DNA from 2 places in the Dickeya chrysanthemi NCPPB 402 genome. Region 2 is predicted to be linked to the other one. Evidence: predicted binding sites of a transcription regulator. Region 2 holds the regulator's gene; the other holds the start of a gene.
The links. The regulator Fur, encoded in region 2, represses iron uptake genes when iron is present. The targets are predictions, from matches to a motif close to ATAATAATGAGAACNACTATCAA.
Positions count from the first base shown of each region.

Region 1: a site for Fur is predicted at 1,332-1,354, ahead of DCH402_RS02925 (siderophore-interacting protein). Genes of this name have one in related genera too.

Region 1 covers NZ_CM001974.1:631,616-637,082, forward strand. The annotation lists gene tnaA (tryptophanase) at 1-1,002, opposite strand, end outside; gene tnaC (tryptophanase leader peptide) at 1,099-1,209, opposite strand; gene DCH402_RS02925 (siderophore-interacting protein) at 1,458-2,360, shown strand; gene leuD (3-isopropylmalate dehydratase small subunit) at 2,434-3,036, opposite strand; gene leuC (3-isopropylmalate dehydratase large subunit) at 3,049-4,449, opposite strand; gene leuB (3-isopropylmalate dehydrogenase) at 4,452-5,467, opposite strand, start outside.
Region 2 covers NZ_CM001974.1:3,327,394-3,332,860, forward strand. The annotation lists gene DCH402_RS14570 (methyl-accepting chemotaxis protein) at 1-1,047, opposite strand, end outside; gene fldA (flavodoxin FldA) at 1,464-1,991, shown strand; gene fur (ferric iron uptake transcriptional regulator) at 2,333-2,779, shown strand; gene glnS (glutamine--tRNA ligase) at 2,853-4,511, opposite strand; gene nagE (N-acetylglucosamine-specific PTS transporter subunit IIBC) at 4,676-5,467, opposite strand, start outside.

The DNA of each region.
Region 1 (5,467 bases), 2.0 Mb from region 2:
AAGGTAGGTCACCTGGCCGATGCGGTAGGTCAGGTAGTCTTCGTTCATGCCTTCCTCAAGACCGATGGCCAGCGCCTCCATGTCGCGCCCGGCCAGCCCGCCGTAAGTGACGAAACCTTCCATCGGCACACAGCGGATGCGCACTTCGTTGAACAGCTCTTCGTCGCTACGAAAACAGCACAGGCCGCCAATGTTCACCATCGGGTCTTTCTTCGCCGACATGGTAAGCATGTCGCCGTATTGGTACATCTCGTGGACGATCGCTTTGATCGAGCGGTTTTCGTAGCCGGGGTCACGCTGTTTGATGAACCAGGCGTTTTCACAGAAGCGGGCGGAGTCGATCACCACCGGAATGCCGTGCTGCTGCGCGATGCGATACACCTCGCGCATATTGCTCATCGAAATCGGCTGACCGCCGGAGCTGTTGCAGGTGACGGTGGTGATGATCGCCACCACGTTATCCGCGCCGTGCTGTTCAATGGTGGTGTGCAGCAGGTCAAGGTCGAAGTCGCCCTTCCAGTCGTAATAAGCGGTGGTGTCGAAGGCTTTTGGCGTCACCACGTTGATGGCGCGCGCGCCGTTCAGCTCCACGTGAGCGGCAGTAGTATCGAAATGGAAGTTGGAAATGAACACCGGTTTCTTGCCGCCGCCGGCGCGCTGCTTTTTGGCGATCAGACACGGGAACAGGATTTGTTCTGCGCCGCGCCCCTGATGCGTCGGAATGGTGAACGGATAACCCAGCAGCGCTTTGACCTGATCGCACAGATGGTAGTAGTTGCGCGACCCGGCGTAGGCTTCGTCGCCCATCATCAGCCCGGCCCACTGGCGATCGCTCATGGCGCCGGTGCCGGAGTCGGTCAGCAGGTCGATGTAGACATCCTCACTGCGCAACAAAAACGGGTTATAGCCTGCTTCCTGCAGGGCGCGCTCCCGTTCGTCGCGGGTGGTCATACGGATGTTTTCTACCATTTTGATGCGAAAAGGTTCGGGGATGCGTTTCATGCAATATCTCCACGACGCCCGTCAGCAGACATCGCCGTCGCTGTATGACGTCAAAAATAAATTGAAATAACAGGAAAAAATCAGAGCAAAGCTGAATCAGGCATGAAACGGGCGTGGGAAATCGTTGGTGAGGCGGTGATCGATGTTGAACCAGGGGCGACAATCGCCGGAGAGGCTCTGGCGATAACACCGGATGATGCGTGTCATGAGGTCTCCTTATCTCGTGAATACCGGACGGTCAGGGTAGGCGAAAAACGCCGGGCAAAACCGTGATCCCACAGGCAATCCGGAGATGGCGGGCGATCATTGGTTTGAGAATGGAAATTGAGTCAATAATGTTTCTCATTATCGAAGGTAAGTGATAAAACTGTGCGGAGTTTGAAGCCGTTATCGGCACAAATATCGACAGGCGGCACATTGCCGGGGAATCACAACCAGAGAGGTAAAGGCGGGTTATGGCTGGGGTAAAGGAATATAAAGTGTTTGATGTTACGTTGGCCCATAAGACATTGCTTACCCCATCGCTGATGCGCTGCGTATTCAGTGGCGAAGCGGTGAAACAGATGAAAATCTGTGCGCCGGATCAGCGTATTAAAGTGTTGCTGCCTGCTGAGGACGGCACGCCGCCGCGTCTGCCGGATGTCGGCGAGTGGTATAAGCTGGTGCAGGCCATGCCTAAGCAACAACGCCCGATTCCCCGCACCTACACGCTGCGCAGTCTGGACACCGAAGCCGGCGAAATGGTGGTGGAGTTCGTGGTGCATGGCACCGAAGGCCCGGCTTCGGCCTGGGTGATGAGTGCGCAGCCCGGCGCCGAGTTGCAGATGGTAGCGCCGCGCGGCGACTTTGCCGGCGATAACGGCGGCTACGAGTGGGCGTTGTCGGAAAACACCCGTCAGGTGCTGCTGATGGGCGATGAAACCGCGTTGCCGGCGATCAAAGGCATTCTGGAGCAGTTGTCGCAGCAGGATAACCCGCCGCAGGTGCAGGCCTTTATTGAAGTACCGTTACAGGCGGATTGCGTTGACGATTATCGCCATTTGCCGTTCGCCGAGGTGGTGTGGTTGCCACGCGAAGGCACTGGCGCGACCTATGGCGAGCGTTTGCTGGAGGCGGCGCGCCATTGGTCATGCCCGACAGCGCAGGTAGCGGCACACCCTGTTGCGGTGGCGGATATTGCCGATGGCGAGAAGGTCTGGGAACCCGCCAGTGCGCAGCAAGGCCAGTTCTTCGGCTGGGTGGCGACTGAATCCTCGGCGGTGAAGGCGTTGCGGCGTTATCTGCTGGCGGAAAAAGGTATCGCGCAGGAGTCCATCACCTTTATGGCCTACTGGAGCCGTGGTCCGCGTTCTCATTGAGGTTCATTGAGGTTGCAAGCAACAAAGCCCACCGAAGTAGGCTTTGTGTGAACAATAAAACAGTAAGGCTGAACTAGCGCAGAAACGCTGGTTGTTGCTGCTCGTAGCGGGCGATGGATGCGTCGTGTTGCAGCGTCAGGCCGATGCTGTCCAGACCGTTGATCATGCAGTGACGGCGGAAGCTGTCTATTTCAAACGAGTAGGTCTTCTCGCCTGCTTTAACCTGCTGTACTTCCAGATCGACCGTGAAGGTAATGCCTTCATGGCTGGCTACCAGTTTGAACAGGTCGTCGATGTCGGCATCGCTCAGTTTGACCGGCAACAACTGGTTGTTAAACGAGTTACCGTAGAAAATATCGGCGAAGCTCGGGGCGATCACCACCTTAAAACCGTAGTCGGTCAGCGCCCACGGTGCGTGCTCGCGGGAAGAGCCGCAGCCGAAGTTTTCGCGTGCCAGCAGAATGCTCGCACCTTTATAGCGCGGCTGGTTCAGCACGAAATCCGGGTTAGGCTGCTGACCGGCGTCATCCAGAAAACGCCAGTCGTGAAACAGATGCTGACCGAAACCGGTGCGGGTCACCTTTTGCAGGAACTGCTTCGGGATAATCGCGTCGGTATCGACGTTGGCGGCATCCAGCGGCACCACCAAACCAGTGTGTTGGGTAAATTTAGCCATGGAGTGCCTCTCTTAATTCAGTTCACGAATGTCTGCGAAACGGCCGGTGATCGCCGCTGCCGCCGCCATCGCCGGGCTGACCAGATGGGTGCGGCCGCCACGGCCCTGACGCCCTTCAAAGTTACGGTTACTGGTGGACGCGCAACGCTCGCCCGGATTCAGACGGTCGTTGTTCATCGCCAGACACATTGAGCAGCCGGGCAGACGCCATTCGAAACCGGCATCCAGGAAAATTTTGTCCAGACCTTCGGCTTCCGCCTGGGCTTTGACCGGGCCGGAGCCGGGGACGACATAAGCCTGCACGCCGGCGGCCACTTTGCGCCCTTTGGCGATGGCGGCGGCGGCACGCAAGTCTTCAATACGGGAGTTGGTGCAGGAACCGATAAACACTTTGTCGATTGCCACTTCCGTCAGTTTTACGCCCGATTGCAGGCCCATATACGCCAGCGCTTTTTCCGCCGACGCGCGCTCTACCGGATCACTGAAGGATTCCGGCGCCGGGATGATTTGATCGACGGCGATCACCTGGCCGGGGTTGGTGCCCCAGGTTACCTGCGGCGCGATGTCGGCGGCATTCAGTGTGACGATGGTGTCGTAGTGCGCATCGGCATCGGAACGCAGGGTCTTCCAGTATTCCACCGCGGCATCCCAATCGCTGCCGGTAGGCGCGAACTGGCGGCCTTTCAGGTAAGCGAAGGTGGTGTCGTCCGGTGCCACCAGACCGGCTTTGGCGCCCATTTCGATCGCCATATTGCACAGGGTCATACGGCCTTCCATGCTCAGCGCTTCGATAGCTTTGCCAGTGAATTCCACCACATGGCCGGTGCCGCCGGCGCTGCCGGTCTTACCGATGATCGCCAGTACGATGTCTTTGGCGGTGATGCCGGAGGCGGCATCGCCAGCCACCTCGATCTTCATGGTTTTAGCACGGCCTTGCTTCAGCGTCTGCGTCGCCAGCACATGCTCGACTTCCGAGGTGCCGATGCCGAATGCCAGCGAGCCGAACGCGCCGTGGGTGGCGGTGTGGGAGTCGCCGCAGACGATGGTCATCCCCGGCAGTGTCATGCCTTGTTCCGGCCCGATAACGTGCACGATGCCCTGAAACGGATGGTTCAGGTCATACAGCTGCACGCCGAACTCGGCGCAGTTCTTGATCAGTTCCTGCATCTGGATGCGCGCCATTTCGCCGCTGGCGTTGATGTCACGCGTCTGGGTGGACACGTTATGGTCCATGGTGGCGAAGGTCTTGCCCGGCTGGCGGACTTTGCGGCCCATGGCGCGCAGGCCGTCGAATGCCTGCGGTGAAGTCACTTCATGCACCAGATGCCTGTCGATATACAGCAGCGGGGTTTCATTCGGCGCTTCGTGTACCACATGCGCATCAAACAACTTCTGATATAAGGTTTTACCCATGATTACGCCCCTTCTGCTACAAACCGGGCAATCGCATCGCCCATTTCATCAGTGGTGACGGCGGTGCCGCCGCTAGCCAGATCGCCGGTGCGGTAACCTTCCGCCAGCGCCTGATTGACTGCCTGCTCAATGGCGGTAGCGGCATCGTCTGCGCCCAGGCTATAGCGCAGCAGCAGCGCGGCGGACAGAATCTGGGCGATAGGGTTGGCGATGTTCTTGCCGGCGATATCCGGTGCGGAACCGCCTGCCGGTTCGTACAGACCAAAGCCCTGCTCGTTGAGGCTGGCCGACGGCAACATCCCCATCGAGCCGGTGATCATCGCGCACTCGTCGGACAGAATGTCGCCGAACAAGTTGGAGCACAGCAGCACGTCAAACTGGGACGGGTCCTTAATCAACTGCATGGTGGCGTTGTCGATATACAGATGATTCAGGCGAACATCCGGGTAGTCGCGGGCGATTTCGTTGACGATTTCGCGCCACAGAATCGAGCTTTGCAGCACGTTGGCCTTATCGATCGAGGTGACGATACTGCGGCGTTTGCGTGCCGATTCAAAGGCGATGCGGGCAATGCGCTCGATTTCGAAACGGTGATACACCTCGGTATCGAAGGCGCGTTCGTACATGCCGCTGCCTTCACGGCCTTTCGGCTGGCCGAAGTAGATACCGCCGGTCAGTTCGCGCACGCACAGGATATCGAAACCCTTGGCGGCGATATCGCTGCGCAGCGGGCAGAAGGCTTCCAGACCCTGATACAGGCGCGCCGGGCGCAGGTTGCTGAACAAGCGGAAGTGTTTGCGCAGCGGCAGCAGCGCTCCTCGTTCCGGTTGCTCCGCCGGCGGCAGATGCTCCCATTTCGGGCCGCCGACCGAACCGAACAGAATGGCGTCGGCCTGTTCGCAGCCTTCAATCGTGCCCTGCGGCAGCGGCGTGCCCTGACGATCGATGGCGATGCCGCCGACGTCGTATTCGCTGGTGGTGATGCGCAGACCAAAACGCTGGCGAACCGCATCCAATA
Region 2 (5,467 bases):
TTTCACCACATTGTTCACCAGTTCTCCACCTTTACTGGCGGTAGTAGAAGCCTGGCGAGCCAATTGACTGGCATGGCTGGCGTTTTCTGCGTTCTGTTTCACCGTCGAGGTCAGCTGTTCCATACTGGCGGCGCTTTCTTCCAGCGCAGCGGCCTGCGACTCCGTACGGGCTGCAAGGTCGTTGTTGCCGGAGGCAATTTCCGATACCCCCTGATAGATAGAATCGGCACTGGTACGGATCGTACTGACGGTATTCGCAAGACTGGTTTGCATATCACGCAGCAACGGGAACAGCTTGCCCACGCAGTTGTTGCCGAAATCCAGAATCGGTTTTCCCAGATGACCGGAAGCAATAACCAGGAAATGATCCCGCAGCTCGTTGAGCGGGCGCACCAGATAAGCCACCAGATAGCGATCAGTCAGGAACAACATCAACAAACCGGCGATAAGCCCCGCCAGCAAAATGTTTTGCCCAACGCCGGTGATGGTTTCCAGTCGTTCGCCAGCATCGACGAACATCGTTGATCCCGCCTTGTTGAAGTTAGTGAAAGAGACGTTGAACTGCCGGCTAAAGGCGGGCACGACGTCTTTGGCATATTTGTCATACTCATCAAATTTTTTATCCACCGCACGCTGGAACATGGGTTCAACCCCTTGAGTAATCAGGTTGCTCCAGTCGCGTGTCACTGCTTCGACCAATTCGGGCGACATGCCGGCATGATCAATCTTCCTGAAGGCTTCCAGGTTGGATTTCAGTAAATCCAGCGCGGCTTGTGATGATTTTTGCTGTTCGTCCGCTTTCTGGTTATCACCGCTCTGCCGATAGTCAATCGCACGAGCCAGTCGGGTCACCATGCGGAAATACTGGTCGTTGCCGGTATTGACTAAATTCATATTGTTAACCAGCAACGCACTGGTTTTAGACGTCTCATTCATGGTTTTGAACGAGTACATGGTGTAAACCGAAACCGCAATCCATAACGCACAGAAAATGCCAAGTACCCACAGCATCGCTGTGCGAATGGCAATATTTTTTAGGAATTGCATAATTGACTCCATAAATGGGCTATTGATCGAGGAGGTAAGGTTTGTTTTGATTTATGCGATGAGAAAATCTCTCGTTTTGTAAGAAACATTGCTGCACATTTACATTCAATAAAGCACCATGTTCTGTCATCGTCAAAACCACAGGAATATTTAGTTTTTTCTGTTGTTTAAAAGCTAATAAAAATTAGGTAATTAACGGATTACCCATATTTTCAGTTATCTGTGCGAAGATCGTATTTTAAAAAATTAAAAAATCATTAAGGCGATGATCAAAAAATAACCAGTTAATCGTTTCGATACCATTTCCACCCCCGGCGACAGATACACGTTTATCCATCAGACAGTGTCTGTTATCATTAGCGGATCGTGGGTGACGCAAGCACCATACCCTTAAGAATCAAGAGGTTATTTTATCTATGGCTCTCATAGGCATTTTTTTTGGCAGTGACACCGGCAATACCGAAAACATTGCCAAAACTATCCAGCAGCAACTGGGCAGCGACGTCGCCGAACTGCACGACATTGCCAAAAGCAGCAAAGAGGATCTTGAGCGTTTTGACATCCTGTTGCTGGGTATTCCGACCTGGTATTACGGTGAAGCGCAATGTGACTGGGACGATTTCTTCCCGACACTGGAAGAGATTGACTTTGCCGGTAAGCTGGTTGCGCTCTTCGGTTGCGGCGATCAGGAAGATTATGCCGAGTACTTCTGCGACGCCATGGGTACGATCCGCGATATCATCGAACCCCGCGGGGCGACCATTGTGGGTCACTGGCCGACTGAAGGCTACTACTTCGAAGCCTCAAAAGGTCTGGCGGACGACACCCACTTTATCGGCCTGGCCATTGATGAAGATCGCCAGCCTGAACTCACCAGCGAGCGAGTATCCAACTGGGTCAAGCAGATCAGCGAAGAGCTGAATCTGAAAGCATTACTGGCCTGATTCACCTGTGGCTCTGATGCAATGCACTCAGAGCCTATCTATACAGATAGGTAAAACCTATCACAATCAGTGATACATTTTTTTAACTTTTCACGCCGACAAGGTACAATGTCCATCCGGCTAGCCAGATTATGTTTAATGATAAATCCTGGCATACGATTTGTTTCTCATAGATAACCAGCCTGAATACAGCAAGTTAACGAGAATCATATTGTAAAAGTTCCGTGGTTTTCATTTCGATGGCGCGGTTCTATAATTGAGACACGTGACCTTTTTTACGCCGCCCGATGATACTAGGCTAGTAACTTCCCAGATAAAGCAAGTAACAGGACTAAATCCGCATGACTGACAACAACACCGCATTAAAGAAGGCAGGCCTGAAAGTCACACTTCCTCGACTGAAAATTCTGGAAGTCCTTCAGGATCCTCAATGCCACCACGTCAGCGCGGAAGACTTATACAAAAAGCTGATTGATATGGGCGAAGAGATTGGCCTGGCCACCGTTTACCGCGTGCTCAACCAGTTTGACGATGCAGGTATCGTCACCCGCCACAATTTTGAAGGCGGTAAATCTGTTTTCGAACTGACACAGCAACACCATCATGATCATTTGATCTGTCTGGATTGCGGTCGGGTGATTGAATTCAGCGATGAGTCTATCGAAGCGCGCCAGCGTGAGATTTCAGAAAAACACGGCATCAAGCTGACTAACCACAGCCTGTATCTGTACGGCCATTGCAGTAGCGGCGACTGCCGTGAAGACGACAACGCACACGACGAACGTTAAACACGTCGATTGAGCAAAAAATAAAACCGCCGCGGCGGTTTTATTTTTATCTCACATCCTGACCGGACAGCGATTAGCCTGCCCAGCTGTCGCGTAATCCCACCGTCCGGTTAAATACCAGATTGTCGGCGCTGGAATAAACGCGATCGGCGCAAAAATAACCTTCACGCTCAAACTGATACGCTTTCTCGACCTCGGCATTGGCCAGACTGGCTTCCACAACCCCTTGCACAACCTGCAATGAGTCAGGATTAATGGTAGCGAGAAAATCATCCGCCGCCCCCGGGTTCGCGACGCTAAACAGGCGGTCATACAAACGGAACTGAGCCGGCAACGCATGCGCAGCCGATACCCAGTGAATCACCCCTTTAACTTTACGGCCGTCAGCCGGATCCTTACTCAGGGTATCCGTATCACAGCTACAGTAAATCGTGGTAATCACGCCTTGATCATCTTTATCAATGCGTTCAGCTTTAATGACATAAGCATTGCGCAAGCGCACTTCTTTACCCAGTACTAAACGTTTGTACTGCTTGTTGGCTTCTTCGCGGAAATCTGCGCGGTCGATATAAACCTCACGGCTGAATGCTACCTGCCGCGTTCCCATTTCCGGCTTATTGGGATGATTAGGCATGCTGAGCCATTCTTCATGACTTTCCGGCAGGTTTTCGATCACCACTTTCACCGGGTTCAATACGGCCATTGCACGCGGGGCATTTTCGTTCAGGTCATCACGAATACATGACTCCAGCGCCGCCATTTCTACCGTGTTGTCCTGCTTGGTGACGCCAATACGGCGACAGAATTCGCGGATAGAGGCCGCCGTGTAGCCACGACGACGTAAACCGGAGATGGTCGGCATACGCGGGTCATTCCACCCTTCGACGATCTTCTCATTCACCAATTGGTTCAGTTTCCGCTTGGACATCACCGCGTATTCCAGATTCAGGCGGGAGAACTCATACTGACGCGGATGAGCGGGAATGGTAATGTTGTCCAGCACCCAGTCATATAACCGGCGGTTATCCTGAAACTCCAGCGTACACAGCGAGTGTGTAATACCTTCCAGCGCATCGGAAATACAGTGAGTAAAGTCATACATCGGGTAGATGCACCATTTGTTGCCGGTCTGATGATGCTCGGCAAATTTGATGCGATACAACACCGGGTCGCGCATGACGATAAATGGCGATGCCATATCGATTTTAGCGCGTAAACACGCGGCACCCTCGGCAAAACCGCCATTGCGCATTTTCTCAAACAGCGCCAGATTCTCTTCGACGCTGCGATCGCGGTACGGGCTATTTTTGCCCGGCGAGGTCAGCGTACCGCGATATTCGCGGATCTGATCCGGCGTCAGCTCATCGACATAGGCCAGCCCTTTATTGATCAGTTCAACGGCATACATGTGCAACTGATCAAAATAATCCGACGAATAGCGAACATTGCCGCTCCAGGAAAAACCCAGCCACTGAACGTCATGTTTGATGGATTCAACGTACTCGATGTCTTCTTTTACCGGGTTGGTATCATCAAAGCGCAGGTTGCACTTACCGTTGTAATCCTCAGCGATACCGAAGTTCAGGCAGATAGATTTAGCGTGACCGATATGAAGATAACCATTCGGTTCTGGTGGAAAACGCGTCTGGATGTTGTCGTGTTTACCGGTAGCCAGATCTTCATCAATGATCTGACGAATAAAGTTGGTTGGGCGGGCTTCAGCCTCACTCATGCTTGGTTCCTCAAATGCGAAAAAACAACCCATAACCGCTAATGATCCAACAAGCCACGCCGGGAAACAACCGTTTGTTTCATGAAAGTTCAAGATAAAAAAACGGAGCGTACGTCTTGCGCACGCTCCGTTTGTCGATATTGACGGCAATCACGCCGGCCGACTTATTCCTGCGAAACGTCTCGCAACGCCGCCGCGATATTTTCTGCCTGAGTGCCGACTACAATCTGCACGCTTTGTTTGTTGAGACGAATCACCCCTGCCGCCCCCAGCTTACGTGCAGCCGGTTCATCTACCAGAGCGGAGTCCTTCACGCTCAGGCGCAAACGGGTAATACAGGCATCAATCCCGGTCAGATTATCCTTGCCGCCGATAGCCTGCAGATAGCCTCTCGCCACCGACTGACTATTACCTTGAGACGCAGCCGCGTTTTCTGATGAGGCTTGCGCTACAGCGGCTTCGCGTCCCGGCGTCATCAGGTTAAAACGGGTGATGGCAAAGCGGAACACCACATAATAGATGACGAAGAAAGCTGCGCCCTGAAGCAGCAACATATACCAATTCGTCGCCAGCGGGTTACGTGTAGACAGCACCAGGTCCACCAAACCGGCGCTGAAACCAAAACCGGCAATCCAGTGCATGCTGGCGGCGATGAATACCGAAATGCCGGTCAACACGGCATGCAGTACATACAGCACCGGCGCCACAAACATGAAGGAGAATTCCAGCGGTTCGGTAATGCCGGTGAAAAAGGCTGCAAACGCCGCCGCCACCATAATACCCGCCACCCGACTGCGATTTTCAGGACGCGCACAGTGATAAATCGCCAGCGCCGCGCCCGGCAAGCCAAACATCATAATCGGGAAGAAACCCGCCTGATAACGCCCGGTAATACCAGGAATCGCTTTACCGGCATCAATCGCCTGCTGCCCGCTCAGGAAATTAGGAATATCGTT